4 regions of the Lysinibacillus sp. PWR01 genome follow, and region 4 is predicted to be linked to each of the others. Evidence: riboswitches for the same ligand, from Rfam matches in the RefSeq annotation. Region 4 holds a riboswitch; each other region holds the start of a gene.
What was found. Region 4 has a riboswitch for cobalamin ahead of metE (5-methyltetrahydropteroyltriglutamate--homocysteine S-methyltransferase). Riboswitches for the same ligand answer to the same signal wherever they lie in the genome.

Region 1 (3,738 bases), on a different contig from region 4:
ACTAATGTCCTTGACGATTGGTACATCTTCATAGCCACCTGATAGATATTCAACAACAATCATGCCCGTACCCCCTTGCTTCTTCGCTGCTTATAAAAAATAAAGGAGAAAACTGGTGCTCCAATAAAAGCCGTAATAACACCAATTGGTAGCTCTCTTGGCACAATGATTGTCCGTGCTACTAAGTCGCAAATAATGAGTAATGTTGCACCATTGAAAAAAGATAATGGTAATAAGTGGCGATGATCAGAACCCCAAATCATCCTTGTCATATGCGGCACCACTAATCCTACAAAGCCAATTGTGCCAGAAACCGCTACAGCTGCTCCGGTTAGCATGGAGCCACCTGCTAATATCAAATATTTACTACGCTTCACATTAACACCTAAATGTTTTGCTCGCTCTTCACCATACAACAAAACATTTAGCTCTCGTCTTTGCGTCCATAGCATAATTGAACCTACAATAACAAATGGAATGATCATTTGGACATATGGCCAACCACGCATCGATACAGAACCAAGTAACCACCCTATTACCTGACGTAATTCTTCACCAGATAAAGCAATCATTAATGAAATAAGGGAACCTAAAAATGAACTAAAAATAACACCTGTTAATATCAATGTTTCCATTTTCAATGAACGGTCTACGAGTCTAGCAAAGCTCATGACAACTACCATCGTGATGATAGCACCGATCATACTGAAGGTTGGTAGAGCATACAAACCGACGACAGGGATAGAAATACTGAAAAAGATTGTTATAACAGCACCAACAGAAGCCCCTGATGAAACCCCTAGTGTGTATGGATCTGCTAATGGGTTTTTTAATAAACCTTGGAATGCGGCTCCAGCAATAGCTAGAGATGCCCCCACTAGTCCTGCTAACAACACGCGAGGCAAGCGAATTTTCCAAAGGATATTGGCGGCTGTTTCATCAGCCGCCTTATTCCACAATACTTCTAATGGAATATGAACTGAGCCTATCGCTACGCCACACCAGATGCTAATAAGAAGAAGCGTACATGTTAGTGCATAGGCTAGTGCTATTTTTTTCACTTAAATACCTCAGGATAGATCGCTTTTGCTAATTCTTCTAGACCTTCTGCTAAACGTGGTCCTTGACGACTCGTTGTACTTTCATCTACCTGTACAATCGCATTATTTTTTACGGCATTAATAGTATCAAAGCCCGCACGTTTTGGTATTTTCGTTAAAATATCTGGTACATAATGATATGTCACCACAATGACATCTGGATTTTTTGCGATAATTTGTTCTGCATCAATTTTATACCAATTATCACCATCTACAGCTACATTCTCTGCATTGATCATTTCAAGCATTGCGTTCATAAATGTGCCATTGCCAGCTGTATAAATATCTGGCTCATCCGATGCTTCGACTAACACTTTTTTTGGTTCAACATCCTTGACTTTAGTCAAAACTTCTTCTACTTTGGCCTTCATATTAGCAACAATTTTTTCAGCCTCTGGTAATTTCCCTGTAGCACGACCAAGTTGCTCAATTGTCGTATATGTTTCATTAAAGTCTTGTGCATTTCTTACTACAAACACTTTCAAACCTGCTGATTCAAGCTGTGCAATAGCCTCTTCTGATAGAGACATGCTAGATTCGTGTGAAAAAACGATATCTGGTTTTAAGGCAATAATTTTTTCAATATCGTATTCCATTCCGCCAACCTTATCTTTCTCAGTTGCCTCTGGTGGATAATCGTCGTTGTCAGTAACACCAACTATTTCATCATTTAAACCAAGTCCAAAAAGGATTTCAGTGTTACTTGGAATAAGTGAAACAATTTTCTCAGGAGGTGCTTCAAGAGTAATGTCCTTGCCAAGGGCATCTGTTATAGTCATTGGGAATGTTGCTTCATCCTGTGCTGTTTCTTGCTGTGTTTGCTGCTCAGTAGCTGGCTTGCTAGCTTCTTGTCCACAAGCAGCTAGCAAGCCTACTGCTAAAAATGCTGATAATCCTATTTTCCAAAATTTCTTCATGTGAATCCTCCTTCGTTGATCCGTGCGACATTTCACTTTATTCTGCATCAAAATAAAACCCCTCATCTGAATGATGAGGGGGCAAAATCGCACCAAAAAAACTGATACAAAATCCACCACCCTATCCTCGTAGGTTGTCATGTCTGTTATAAAGGCAGGTCTCCTGGCTTGTGCTCCTTGCGATTTTTCAAGCCTTCCCGAAATCTTCAGTGGCATCATTTGAAAAAAACTCACACTTACAGTGGCGGGACCGCATCGGAATTACACCGATTTCCCTTTTCACTTTACTTAAGTAAAGAACCTTTACAATATTCAGTTGATTTCATTATACATGAAAATGAAAGAAGTCGCCTCCATTCAAGACGACTCCCAAGCTATTATACAATTTCAGAAAAATATTGAACTGTCTTCATTCGAGCACCCATTTCTCTTAATGACCACGTCTGCTCTAAATAAACGTCCGCTAGTTTTTCATATTTCCCACCAAATTTATGTGCCCATTCAACTGCTACGACACTTTCATAAAGATGAGCCATTTTTTTCGCCATATCTTTTGCTTCAAATGTTTTCGTTGCCGCGTCTAAAGCGCTAAAAATTTGTAGTTTCACAGCCATATTCGCCAATTGTTCTTTAACGATTTGTACTAACGAGCTGTTAGCTAATTTTTCTAAGCGTTCCTCCATCTCCTGTACAAACAGTTCATGTGCATGAAACTTATCTACTAACCGAATGAGTTCTAAGGCCAAAATATTAGCCGTCCCCTCCCACACCGTCAACACTTGTGCGTCTCTTAATAAGCGGGGCGTTACAAAGTCTTCGATATAGCCATTACCTCCGTGTAATTCAATTGCCTCACTAGCATAATGAACGGCTTGCTCTGCTGTTTCCTTTTTCATAATGGCAATATATAAACGATTCATAATAAGGTCTTGCTGTGTTCCCTGTCCACTCGTCACTTTATCGTATAATTGAATAAGATCAAAAACTGTCGCTACTTCCACATGCAACTTAGCCGCAAATTTACCTAAAGTATCCTGAACCATAGGGTATTGTGTTAAAGGCTTGCCAAATGCATAACGATTGGTTACGTAATGTTTTGCCTCTAAAAAGCCACGACGCATAATGCCAATTGAAGCTACTGCATTACAAATTCTTGAGAGATTTAGTGCTTCTAGCATGTAATAAATCCCTTTATTTTGCTCCCCTACAACATAGGCAAGTGCACCATCAAATTCTACCTCACCTGAAGGAACTGCTCGAACGCCTAACTTATCTTTCAGTCGGCGAATACGAAGATGATTGGCTGTTCCATCTTCTTTGTGCCAAGGAACTGCAAACAACGTTAAGCCTTTGGAACCTGCTGGCGCATCTTCTAGTCGTGCCAACACCATCGCTACTCCACACATGCCCGCATTAGATGCGAAGTATTTTTCACCATATAGGCGATACGCAGCGCCATCCTTTCTCGCCTCCACAACATTCGCGCCAACGTCTGAGCCTCCTTGACGTTCTGTTAAAAATGTCGCACCTTCATATAACTCTGTGTCACCTGTTGCACAAACATGAGGTAAGAAACGCTGCTTCACCTCTTCATCCGCATAATGATCTAATAGGTAGGCAGTAGCCATCGTCAATGTCACGGGACAATAAAAACCAGGCTCTGCATGAGACAATAAGTAACCTTGCGCAAAGCTATAAACATAATTCCCCTTGTGACCTAG
Region 2 (3,738 bases), on a different contig from region 4:
GGCGCAGCGCACGGAAACTAGCTTCTCGGAAATCGCCGCCCGATGTATGTTCATTATGCCCGCGACCTGTTAGCAGTGTAAAATGAACATTTGTTACAGGGAAGCCTGTAAGTAAGCCATGATGATCACGCTCAAACAGGTGTTTTTCAACAAGGCGCTGATTGCCTACGGATAAATGATCTGCATGACAGGCATTGCTGAAGGTATTGCCGGTTCCACGTGGATTTGGCTCCATTAATAAATGAACTTCCGCATAATGCTTGAGTGGCTCGAAATGGCCATAGCCTGTCACCGTCGTCGCAATGGTCTCCATATATAAAATTTGCGGCTCGCCAAAGGAGACGGCTAATGAAAAACGTTTCATTAATACCTCTGTCAGGACCTCCAATTGAATGACGCCCATAATATGGACATGGATTTCCTGAAACTTTTCCTGCCAAACGACACGTAAAGAAGGCTCTTCTGCTTCAAGTAAACGGAAAATCTGTAGCACTTCCTTGATATGCTGATCGCCCGCATATTGAACCTTTGCCTGTAGCGTTGGGACAAGCTCATAGGGCTGTGTTAGCGTCGTTGTACCGATTCGATCTCCAATGTTTGCCTGACTCAGCCCTTTCACAGCGAAAATCTCTCCTGCTTCAACCTGTTGAACGGTCTCAAAGCGATTGCCATTATAAAGGCGAATTTCTGTCACTTTTTCCGTCACTTCACCAAATGAAAATTCATCCCGCACATGTAAGGAGCCCTTGACAGCCTTCATAAAGGTTAAACGCTGATGCCCATCATGACGAATTTTAAAAACCTCTCCCTCAAACGGGGCATTCTGGTCAAATTGGGTCACAGTTAACAGGGGAAGTTGGTCAAGAAATTCCTGAATGCCCTCATCCTTTAAGGCAGAGCCTGTAAAGCAGGGGAAAGCACACTCGTTTTTAATCATAGCCTGTAGCTGAGCAAGACATTGTCCGTGTTCCAATGACTCACTCAAAAAGGCATCAAGCATTTCTTCATCATGTTCAGCCAGCCATTCCATGATGCTATTTGACACATAATCTGCTCGCAGCGGTTCATCGACGAACAACACATGCTGAGAGCAATCTTTACGAAGCTGGCTCATGACAGCTCCTACATTTGCTCCTTCACGATCCGTTTTATTGATAAAGAAGAAGGTAGGGACATGGTATTTACGTAAAAGCTGCCACACCGTTTCAGTATGGCCTTGTATCCCTTCGACAGCGCTAATGATAATAATGGCATAATCCATCACACGAATGGCACGCTCCATCTCAGGGGAGAAATCGACATGCCCTGGTGTATCAATCAATGTGTATGTATCATCGCCAATGCTCATGCGACCTTGCTCGGCAAAGATCGTAATCCCACGCCTGCGCTCTAGCTCATGATTATCAAGAAAGGTATCCTGATGATCGACTCGACCACGGGCTTGAATACTATTTGTATGAAAAAGCACTTGCTCAGAGAAGGTCGTTTTCCCTGCATCCACATGCGCAAGTACACCGATTGTTTTGTACATAAGAAATCCTCGTTTCTATAGATTGCTATCTTTTCATTGTAACAGAATACTCGCATATATAATTCTTGTAAAATAGTTCGTATTTTTGTCGAAATAGTGCTAATATAGTGATGATTGCATAATTAGCGTCATACTACGCTAGTCTATCAATAGTATTGACCATAATAGAACGTATTGGTGCAAATGGCATTTGTCATTTGCTTAAAAGGGAAATCGGTGCAATTCCGATGCTGTCCCGCAACTGTAAATGGAGAGTCTATACAGCATGCCACTGTAGTAAAGCTATGGGAAGGCGTATAGATGATGAACCTAAGCCAGGATACCTGCCAGTATGTGTTTTTTGACTAAGAACCACGAGGATGGGGATAGTGATGAAGGTTATGATACCGTTTTTTCACTATGCTACTCTCTTGGCGACAAGAGGGTTTTTTTATGCCCTTCCAACCACCTTGGTAGCAAAGAAGTCTCTGATTTCTTTCTATATTTTAACAACAAAGGAGAAAAGGACATGAAGAAATGGAAAAGTATATGGCTGATGATGATCATTGCCTTAGTCGCTATTTTAGGGGCTTGTAATGCAAAGGACAAAACTGAATCAGCAGCACAAGGTGAAAAGGTTGAGCCATCTGAGGCAGCAACAGAAGTAACCATTGAAAATAATGACACAACCCAAACATATAAGGAAGCACCTACGAAAGCGATTAGCTTAAATCAGCATGTGACAGAAATCATGCTGGCGCTTGGCTTAGAGGATTCTATGGTTGGGACGGCTTACTTAGATGATAAAATCTATGAGCCACTACAAGAGGCATACGATAAAGTCCCTGTGCTTTCTGACCAATACCCAACGAAGGAGCAAGTGATTGATGCCGAGGCAGATTTCCTATATGCAGGCTGGAAAAGTGGTTTTGGTGAAAAGGGCGTTGGCACACCAGAGGAGCTTGAAGAATTAGGCATTCATACGTATTTACATACGGCTTCTAACATGACAAAACCAACATTAGAAGATATTTTCACTGATATTCGCAATATCGCGAAGATTTTCCGTATCGAGGATCGTGGCGAAGCTTTAATTGAGCAAATGACAAAAGATGTAGAGGCAGTACAAGCTAAATTACCAAAAGATAGCGAAAAATTACGTGTTCTTGTGTTTGATAGCGGTGAAAAGGATGTATTTACAGCTGGTCAAAACTTTATGAATGAGCTAGTGACAATCGCGGGCGGTCAAAATATCTTTGGTGATGTGGAATCAGGCTGGACAACTGTGTCGAAGGAAGATGCAGTAGACCGCAATCCAGAGGTTGTTGTCGTGATTGATTATGGTGAAACAACGGCCGAACAAAAGATCCAATTCTTAAAAAATGATCCAGCATTAAAGGAGATGGAAGCTGTCAAGAATGATCACTTTGTCATCCTGCCACTTTCAGCAGCGTCTGAAGGGGTTCGTGCTGCAGAGGCCATTGAAATTTTAGCGAAGGGCTTCTATCCTGAAAACTTTTAAACCATTCGAGCTAGCGCTTTGCTAGCTCCTTTTTCATAAGGAGCGATATCAATGAACGCATTTCAAAAAAACGTACCAGATCAAACATTTGAAACACTAAACCGTGAGGGTGAATTTACCCGTCTAGCAGTTAGCCCTGGCATTATCAATAAGCATTATACGCCAGCGCAATTTCAAAAAATAGCCGAAATTGCTGGCGAAAAGGGTGCGATTAAGTATTCCGCCTCCTATAGTATTCTCGTATCCATTCCAACGAGCGATGCGACAGAAGCTGTGCAAGCCTTACAGGAAGCGGGTCTTTATGTTGCGCCCTCTGGTTCCATTATTGCCATGAAGGCTTGCGATTTTTGTGATGGTGAGAAAATGGAGGCTGCTCCGATAACTGAACATCTTTATCATGCTTTAGAGGGGATCAAGGTACCTGCAAGAGTACGTGTCAATATCAATGGCTGTGCATCTGCCTGCTACAATGCAGTCTATGATGATATTGGGCTCGTGTATCAGCAGGAAAGCTTTGATGTCTATTTAGGTGCTGTGCCGATGGGGGCAAAGGCACAGGCTGGCACATTGTTCGCTAAAAGGGTAGGTGTCGAGCACATTGAAGATTTTTTATTGCACATGATAGGCCTTTATAAAGAGCATGCTCGCCCGAATGAACCCTTTTATAAATTTTATCGCAGAACAAAGTCCGCAGAATATTGGGAAC
Region 3 (3,738 bases), on a different contig from region 4:
GATTTCGTTTCAATCGTAATTAGCTCTTTTCGCATAATATGACGGTCAAAGATATACTTAGCAACACAGCGAAGACCATTACCGCAATTTGTCCCCTCAGAGCCATCTTTATTAAAAATACGCATACCACAGTCAGCCATTTTGGATGGTTGGATAATAATTAATCCATCTGAGCCAATACCTGTATGAACATTGGCCATTTTCTGAGCCAATTCAAAAAAGATATCTTCCTTGTAATCATATTGAAAAAGATCAAGATAGATATAGCTGTTGCCAATACCATGCATTTTCGTAAAGGCTATTTGCATACAGTCACTCCCTATAAAGGATGTTATATGTATTTAAATAGAAGATCTTGCTTTCCTAAACTTGGCTGACCTTCTTCGCAAATTGGTCAGGGACATATGTGAGATAAGGCTTACCTGTCAGTGAATGTGTTTGAATATCGGCAAAAACACCAAATACATCTTGCAACAACGCTGGCGTCAGCACTTCCTCTGGTGTACCATGACAAACGATCCGCCCTTGCTGTAAAACGTAAATTTGATCGCAGTACATAGCAGCGATATTCAAGTCATGCAAAGCTGCCACTACGGTTAAGTGTAAGGTCTGAATTAAATCCATGAGTTGAAGTTGATGTTGAATATCTAAATGATTCGTCGGCTCATCTAATATTAGTACCTGTGCTTGTTGAGCGAGTGCTCGTGCAACCATTACGCGCTTTTTCTCGCCTCCTGAAAGAGAGCTAAAGCTTCGCTTCTCTAAATGAGATATACCCGTTTGTCTAAGAGCATCTTTAACAATTTGGAAATCTTGCTCTTGATCAAGCTCTAATAGCTTTTTATGTGGCGTTCTCCCCATACTGACTAAATCATGCACAGTGAAATCAAATAAAACGGGTGTTTCTTGGCTAACAACGGCCAAATTTTTCGCAATTGCTTTACTTGTTTGCTTTAAAATATCCTGCTCATTTAATAATACCGTACCGCTTTCAGGTTTTAGGAGACGATACATATTTTTTAACAATGTTGATTTTCCGCTTCCATTAGGGCCAATTAATCCAACAAATTGCTTTTCTTTTATTTGAATACTTACATCATGTAGTATACGCTGATCGTAAATGGAGAATGATACTTGTTTCGCTTCTAATGTCATGGAAATTAATCTCCTTCACCGAAAGAATAGTTGTTACGTCGGAGTAGCCAAATGAAAAATGGTCCTCCACAAAAAGCTGTAATAATACCAATTGGCATTTCCTGAGGAGCGATGATGATTCGAGCAAAGGCATCTGCCCATACTAAAAATATTCCACCTATTAAAGCACTAATAGGTATTACATATTTATAGTTTGAGCCCACAATTAATCGCACAATATGGGGAATAATTAATCCCACAAATCCGATAGAACCACTAACTGCGACAAGCACACCTGTTAACAGAGAAACGAGTAATATTAGCTGGATACGAAATTGCTGAAGATTCACGCCTAATGTCACTGCCGCCTCTTCCCCCAGTAATAATAAATTTAAATTGCGATAGTGTAGCCACAGTAGCCCAAATACAACGAAGAATACGAAAGCTGGAATCACAATATTATTCCATTTAGCTCCAGCTAAACTACCTAGCATCCAAAACATAACAGCCTTTAAAGCCCCTTCTTGTTTTGACATCATTAAAATAAAGTTAGAGATAGCCGTTAAGATAAAGGACACAGCCATACCTGCCAATAGCAAGCGGAAAATAGAGACACGTCCACCAACACGTGATAAGAAAAAAACAAGTGCAATGGCAAGTAATGACCCAAGAAATGCGGATACTGACAGAGCGTAAATCCCTAAAAATGAAAAGGCCCCTAAAATAATTACAGAAGTAGCTCCGACAGCTGCCCCTGAAGAAATTCCTAGAATATACGGGTCAGCAATGGAATTTCGTACAAGCGCCTGAATCGCTGCCCCCGCAATGGCTAACCCCGCTCCAACAATAGCAGCTAGCAAAACACGAGGTGCTCTTATTTGCCAAATGATGATTTCCTGTGAGCGACTCCAATCTTGTTCGATAGCATTTTGTATAAAAGGAATTTTAGAAAGAATAACTTTCCATACATATAATGGTGTAACTGAAACAGAGCCAACCATTACAGCAAATGTCATTGAAACAATTAATACCATGAAAAGTACAAAGGAAAATAACATAAATTTTTTATTCATCTGTTTTAAACTCCTACTGAATATTGATGAATGAAGCAATAAAAAAAGGTATTCCATGCGAAAATACACATAGAAATACCCTAGATTAAACAAAGTCAGAAAATATCCAGCTATTGTCCGTAATTGCTTGCATCCTCGTGGGCATTACAGGTATTACTAACTGGCAGGTCTCCTGGCTTCGATTCAACATCCTATAATTGCCTTCCCATTCTTACACAGTGGCAAATAATATTATAGGATTCCTCGTTACAGTTGCGGGACAGCATCGGACTTCCACCGACTTCCCTTTTAAGTGACATTCAAAAATATCACACCAATAGTATTTGAAGTTATAAAATTGTGACGATTCTATCATACATTTTTATAGATAGTTAGTCTACATGGAAATGCATCTAGCATTTGAGTTAACTAATTTTAATAATAATGTTGACACAAATACTTTCGTTTTTTACACTAGCTGTAATAACTTTTAAAACGAGGTGAAATCATGGCAACTGTTACACAACATAGTCATCATAAATTAAGAACTGTCGACATTACCTATATTGGATTATTTTCAACGCTAATGATGGTGGGTGCTAATATCACTTCCTTTGCACCCTTTATGGTAGTTGGTGGTGTACCCATTACGCTTCAAACTTTTTTTGCGATTTTAGCAGGGCTTATTCTTGGTAGTAGAAAAGGTGCGCTCGCCTGTACAATTTATATGTGTGTGGGATTGGCAGGAGCACCTGTCTTTGCTCGCTTTGGTGGTGGAATTGGTCAAATTTTAAGTCCTACCTTTGGGTTTATTATTACATTTATTTTAGCGGCATTTGTTGCAGGGTGGATCGTGGAACGAAGCGGGACAAAGAAAAGCTTTATCGTAGCTGCTTTAGTAGCAACGGCTATAAATTATTTGATAGGAACAAATTGGATGTTTTTTGCATACAAGCTTTGGGCAAGTGCGCCAGAGAATTTTTCTTATAAGCTAGCTTGGCTTTGGATGATGCCTCCACTACCAAAAGATATTATTTTAGCCATTTTTGCTGGTATCTTCGCGTATAGATTACAAAAAACATTGAAAATCATGCCCATTCAATAACATATCTCTTCACTTCTTTCGTGTCAGACTAGAGGAAAATTTATTCATAGGTCATGTCCATCATTTCTGCACATTTATTTGCTACAGTAAGGGCAAATAGTGAGGAGGATATCACATGACATTCAATAGAAGATGGTCAATCGGACTATTATCAGTAGTCGCTTTAATTAGTTTATCGGCTTGTACAGAGGATCAAACAAAGCCTGCATCCACTTCTGTGGATACTTCTGAAGAAATCGATCATTCTACGATGAACCATTCAAGTTCTGGCGAAATACCGGCAACCTTAAAAAAAGCTGAAAACCCGAAATTTCCTGTGGGGAGTACAGCCATTATTACAGATGGACATATGGACGGTATGAAAGGAGCCGAAGCAACAATAGTAGGTGCCTATAATACGACTGCCTATGTTATTTCCTATGAGCCCACATCTGGTGGAAAGCGTAT
Region 4 (3,738 bases):
GACCTGAAGCTAATTTAATGGCGCCTGTATGTTGGATGGGCTTGCCTAGAATAAGTTTTAGAATACTACTTTTTCCGCTTCCATTTTTGCCATCTATAACAATGCGATCACCTTGTGCCACTTGGAAGCTAATAGGCTTATTCACGATATGGTCATCGTACCGAATCGATACATCCGTGACAACAACCATTTCCTTTGATGGACATGCCAATGGCTCTACTTTCAATGACTCGGTTTTTTCAACATTTTTTAGCAGTTTTGATTTTTCCTCAATAGCTCTTTGTTGTCTGGATTCTAGGTTCTTTGCTCGTTTCATCATCTTGGCTGCCTTATGTCCAACAAAGCCTTTGTCCAGCTTGGAACCTGAATTGGTTGTCCCGTTTTTGGAGGCTTCCACTTGATTAGACCAACCTACCGAACGCTTTGAGGACTGTTTTAATCGGTCGATATCTTTTTGCAGTCGTTGATTGGTTGCTTCTTCATGTTCCTGCTGTCGATCAAAATTGAGCTTCCAAGATGAGTAATTACCACTTTGAACGTCAATATTGGCTCTATTGATCGATAAAATATGGTCAACGCAGCCATCTAAAAAGCTTCTGTCATGCGAAATTAAAATAAATCCTTTTTTCCTACGAAGATAATCTGAGACCGTCTTTCGTGCATCCGTATCGAGATGATTGGTAGGTTCATCAATTAATAAAAATTGACCCTCTGTCAAAAATAACGCCGCAAGCAGCACCTTTGTTTGCTCACCGTTGGATAATGTTTTAAAAGGACGATACATAACCTCCGCATCTACATGTAGATAAGCTATTTCACGTAAACATTCCCAATCCTCTGCCTGAGGGCAAATTTCTTCAAAAATTTCGTGTGTATATTTATTTGGATCCGAAACGGGGTAGGGGAAATAAGTAAAGTCTACGGAAGAGATGATTTTTCCGCTATACTCATAATTGCCTAATAGCAACTGAAAGAATGTTGTTTTACCTCGTCCGTTTCTCCCGATAAATCCAAGTTTCCAATCCGTGTCGATTTGGAAGTTTACCCCTTCAAAAATATTGTCAAAGCTACTTGGATAAGAAAAAGTTAGGTTTTGTACTTGTATCATGGACATGATAATTCCTCCTTTGTATTGCAATAGTTTTCCTTTTCATACAAAGTCGGTCTATCCATCTATGCTTCATTGCTCCGTATAAGTAGATGGATATTAACGACTTATACGGAGTATTACATGCGTCACAATAGTATCTGAATCGCTCATATTATCTCTCTCCTTTACGAGTAGATGAAAGGTACAGATTCAACGATGAGAGCAAGAAAAAAATCCCTCCAATCGTGCATTGGAAGGATTAGTCTTTCACTGAATAAAGTCGATTTGCCACTCGTATCATGACAAATAAAATGCCAACTGATTGTTAAAAATGGATAGACTAACCCTATATTTTGGTTTGAAATCATTCAATTCAAATAAAAATATAGTTTAGTTCAACATTGTCCATTCATCAGTCCTCTCATAATTGTCTATTTATAGTAACAAATTTTTTAACAAAATACAATGTAGCCTTATCTTAGCGGAGATATTTAATAATTCCTAGAATATTTATAGAAATAATTTATATAATTGTTTAAAAATAATTTCTACTATTCTGAAATGTATGCTATAGTAGGAGCATAATTGAATAATGTGTAAGACTTGGTGCCAAATGAAAGTTTGGCTTAAAAGGGAAGTCGGTGCAAATCCGACGCTGTCCCGCAACTGTAATTCGGAGCAAATCACAAATGCCACTGGGGAAACTGGGAAGGCTGTGAGGCGTGTTGATGAAAAGCCAGGAGACCTGCCAATTTCTAGTACACACCAAATACCTACGTGGAAATAGGTGGTGAAAAGTGACCAAATAGGCACTGTGCGATAATGTTTATGTAAAAGTAGATACTTTTTCGTATTGTTTTAGCATTCATAATTTTAACATGCAGCCATTTTCCAAATAGGAGAATGGCTTTTTATTTTTTCTAAAAAGGAGATTAAAACATGACCTATACAAGCACACTCATTGGTTACCCCTATATAGGGGAAGATCGCGAATGGAAAAAAGCATTAGAATTATTTTGGCGTAATGAACTTTCTGAAGAGGACTTTGAGGAAAGATTAAAGAAGATTCGTTTAGCGAGAATCGACAAGCAGCTACAATTGGGTATCGAAATGGTGACAGTTGGTGATTTTACGTATTACGATAGAATGTTAGATACGGCTTTGATGTTTGGTCTAGTACCAAAACGCTTTAACTGGCAAGGTGGTAAAGTCGATTTACATACCTACTACAGTGTAGCAAGAGGGAATAAAACAGCCGTAGCGAGTGAAATGACAAAATGGTTTAATACCAATTATCACTATATTGTTCCTGAGTATGAGGGACAAGCCTTACAACTAACAGAAAATAAAGTGTTAGCTGACTTTTTAGAGACGAAAGAAGCATTCGAGATCATCGCGAAGCCGACATTGATTGGTCCCTATACATTTTGTAAGTTAACGAAAGGCTACAACAAATTAACACAGGTTGAATACTTATTAGCCTTATTACCGCTCTATACACAGGTATTAAAAGAGCTAGTGGATGCAGGTGCCGCTTGGATTCAGCTAGAAGAGCCATCCCTTGTTACAACCCTTGATCCAGCAGAGATAAAGCTGGTGCAAGAAATTTACGACCAGTTAGCCGTTGCTGTTCCAGGGGCTAAGATTATGCTACAAACTTATTTTGAAGCATTATGTGCCTATGAAACATTGATTACGCTGCCTGTTCAAGGATTTGGCCTAGACTTTGTTCATGGCTATAAAGGGAATATGGAGTCACTGCGTCAATTTGGTTTCCCGCAGGATAAAGTATTGGCAATTGGGGTTGTAAATGGCCGTGATATTTGGCGTTCAAACCTTGCAGAGGTCAACGCAACGATTCAAGCCATTGAACAGCTAAGTCAGGCCGAAGAGCTATGGATTCAACCATCAAGTAACCTACAGCATGTTCCAATCACAACCTCTCTTGAAAATGAACTTGACCCTGTTTTAAAGCAGGCTTTGGCCTTCGCAGATGAAAAAATCGTAGAAATCACGGGGCTAACTAAATTTAGACGAGATAAAGATGGTTCCTTACAACATAATTTTTCAGAAAGTATGAAGGCGATTGAGGCTCTAAAAAATCATCCAATCCGCCAAAACAAGTTGATTCATCAAGCTGTTCAAACTGTGACAACGCAAGATTTTGAACGACAAAGTGATTTTACGCAACGTCAAAATATACAACAACAGGCCTTAGCGTTACCACTGTTCCCAACGACTACAATCGGTAGCTTCCCACAATCTGATGAGGTGAAAAGAAATCGTAATGCTTGGCGAAAGAAACAACTAGCAAATGAAGACTATGAGGCATTTATAGAAGAGGAAACTAAGCGCTGGATCACTATACAAGAGGACCTAGATATCGATGTACTCGTTCATGGTGAATTTGAGCGTACAGACATGGTAGAATATTTTGGTGAAAAACTGACTGGCTTTGCCTTTACAGAAAAAGCATGGGTCGTTTCATACGGGTCACGCTGTGTGAAGCCTCCGATCATTTATGGAGATGTTGCGTGGGCCTCACCCATTACCGTAAAAGAATCAGCCTATGCTCAAAGCCTAACAAAGCGATTTGTAAAAGGCATGCTGACAGGGCCTGTGACGATATTAAATTGGTCGTTTGTACG

Region 1: linked by a shared signal. The riboswitch ahead of ACEVFT_RS18570 (ABC transporter substrate-binding protein) and the one ahead of metE (5-methyltetrahydropteroyltriglutamate--homocysteine S-methyltransferase) in region 4 are both predicted to bind cobalamin.
Region 2: linked by a shared signal. The riboswitch ahead of ACEVFT_RS22235 (ABC transporter substrate-binding protein) and the one ahead of metE (5-methyltetrahydropteroyltriglutamate--homocysteine S-methyltransferase) in region 4 are both predicted to bind cobalamin.
Region 3: linked by a shared signal. The riboswitch ahead of ACEVFT_RS13255 (FecCD family ABC transporter permease) and the one ahead of metE (5-methyltetrahydropteroyltriglutamate--homocysteine S-methyltransferase) in region 4 are both predicted to bind cobalamin.

What each region holds. Positions count from the first base shown of each region.
Region 1 covers NZ_JBHERJ010000083.1:16,534-20,271, forward strand. Annotated here, with positions in the region: gene ACEVFT_RS18560 (adenosylcobinamide amidohydrolase) at 1-63, opposite strand, end outside; gene ACEVFT_RS18565 (FecCD family ABC transporter permease) at 60-1,061, opposite strand; gene ACEVFT_RS18570 (ABC transporter substrate-binding protein) at 1,058-2,017, opposite strand; cobalamin riboswitch at 2,154-2,337, opposite strand; gene ACEVFT_RS18575 (acyl-CoA dehydrogenase family protein) at 2,395-3,738, opposite strand, start outside.
Region 2 covers NZ_JBHERJ010000096.1:29,153-32,890, reverse strand. Annotated here, with positions in the region: gene ACEVFT_RS22240 (GTP-binding protein) at 1-1,531, opposite strand, end outside; cobalamin riboswitch at 1,690-1,876, shown strand; gene ACEVFT_RS22235 (ABC transporter substrate-binding protein) at 2,040-3,032, shown strand; gene ACEVFT_RS22230 (precorrin-3B methylase) at 3,084-3,738, shown strand, end outside.
Region 3 covers NZ_JBHERJ010000066.1:11,276-15,013, forward strand. Annotated here, with positions in the region: gene dapF (diaminopimelate epimerase) at 1-308, opposite strand, end outside; gene ACEVFT_RS13250 (heme ABC transporter ATP-binding protein) at 364-1,155, opposite strand; gene ACEVFT_RS13255 (FecCD family ABC transporter permease) at 1,161-2,207, opposite strand; cobalamin riboswitch at 2,353-2,540, opposite strand; gene ACEVFT_RS13260 (biotin transporter BioY) at 2,695-3,291, shown strand; gene ACEVFT_RS13265 (YdhK family protein) at 3,407-3,738, shown strand, end outside.
Region 4 covers NZ_JBHERJ010000073.1:191,673-195,410, reverse strand. Annotated here, with positions in the region: gene ACEVFT_RS15685 (Lsa family ABC-F type ribosomal protection protein) at 1-1,114, opposite strand, end outside; cobalamin riboswitch at 1,678-1,857, shown strand; gene metE (5-methyltetrahydropteroyltriglutamate--homocysteine S-methyltransferase) at 2,030-3,738, shown strand, end outside.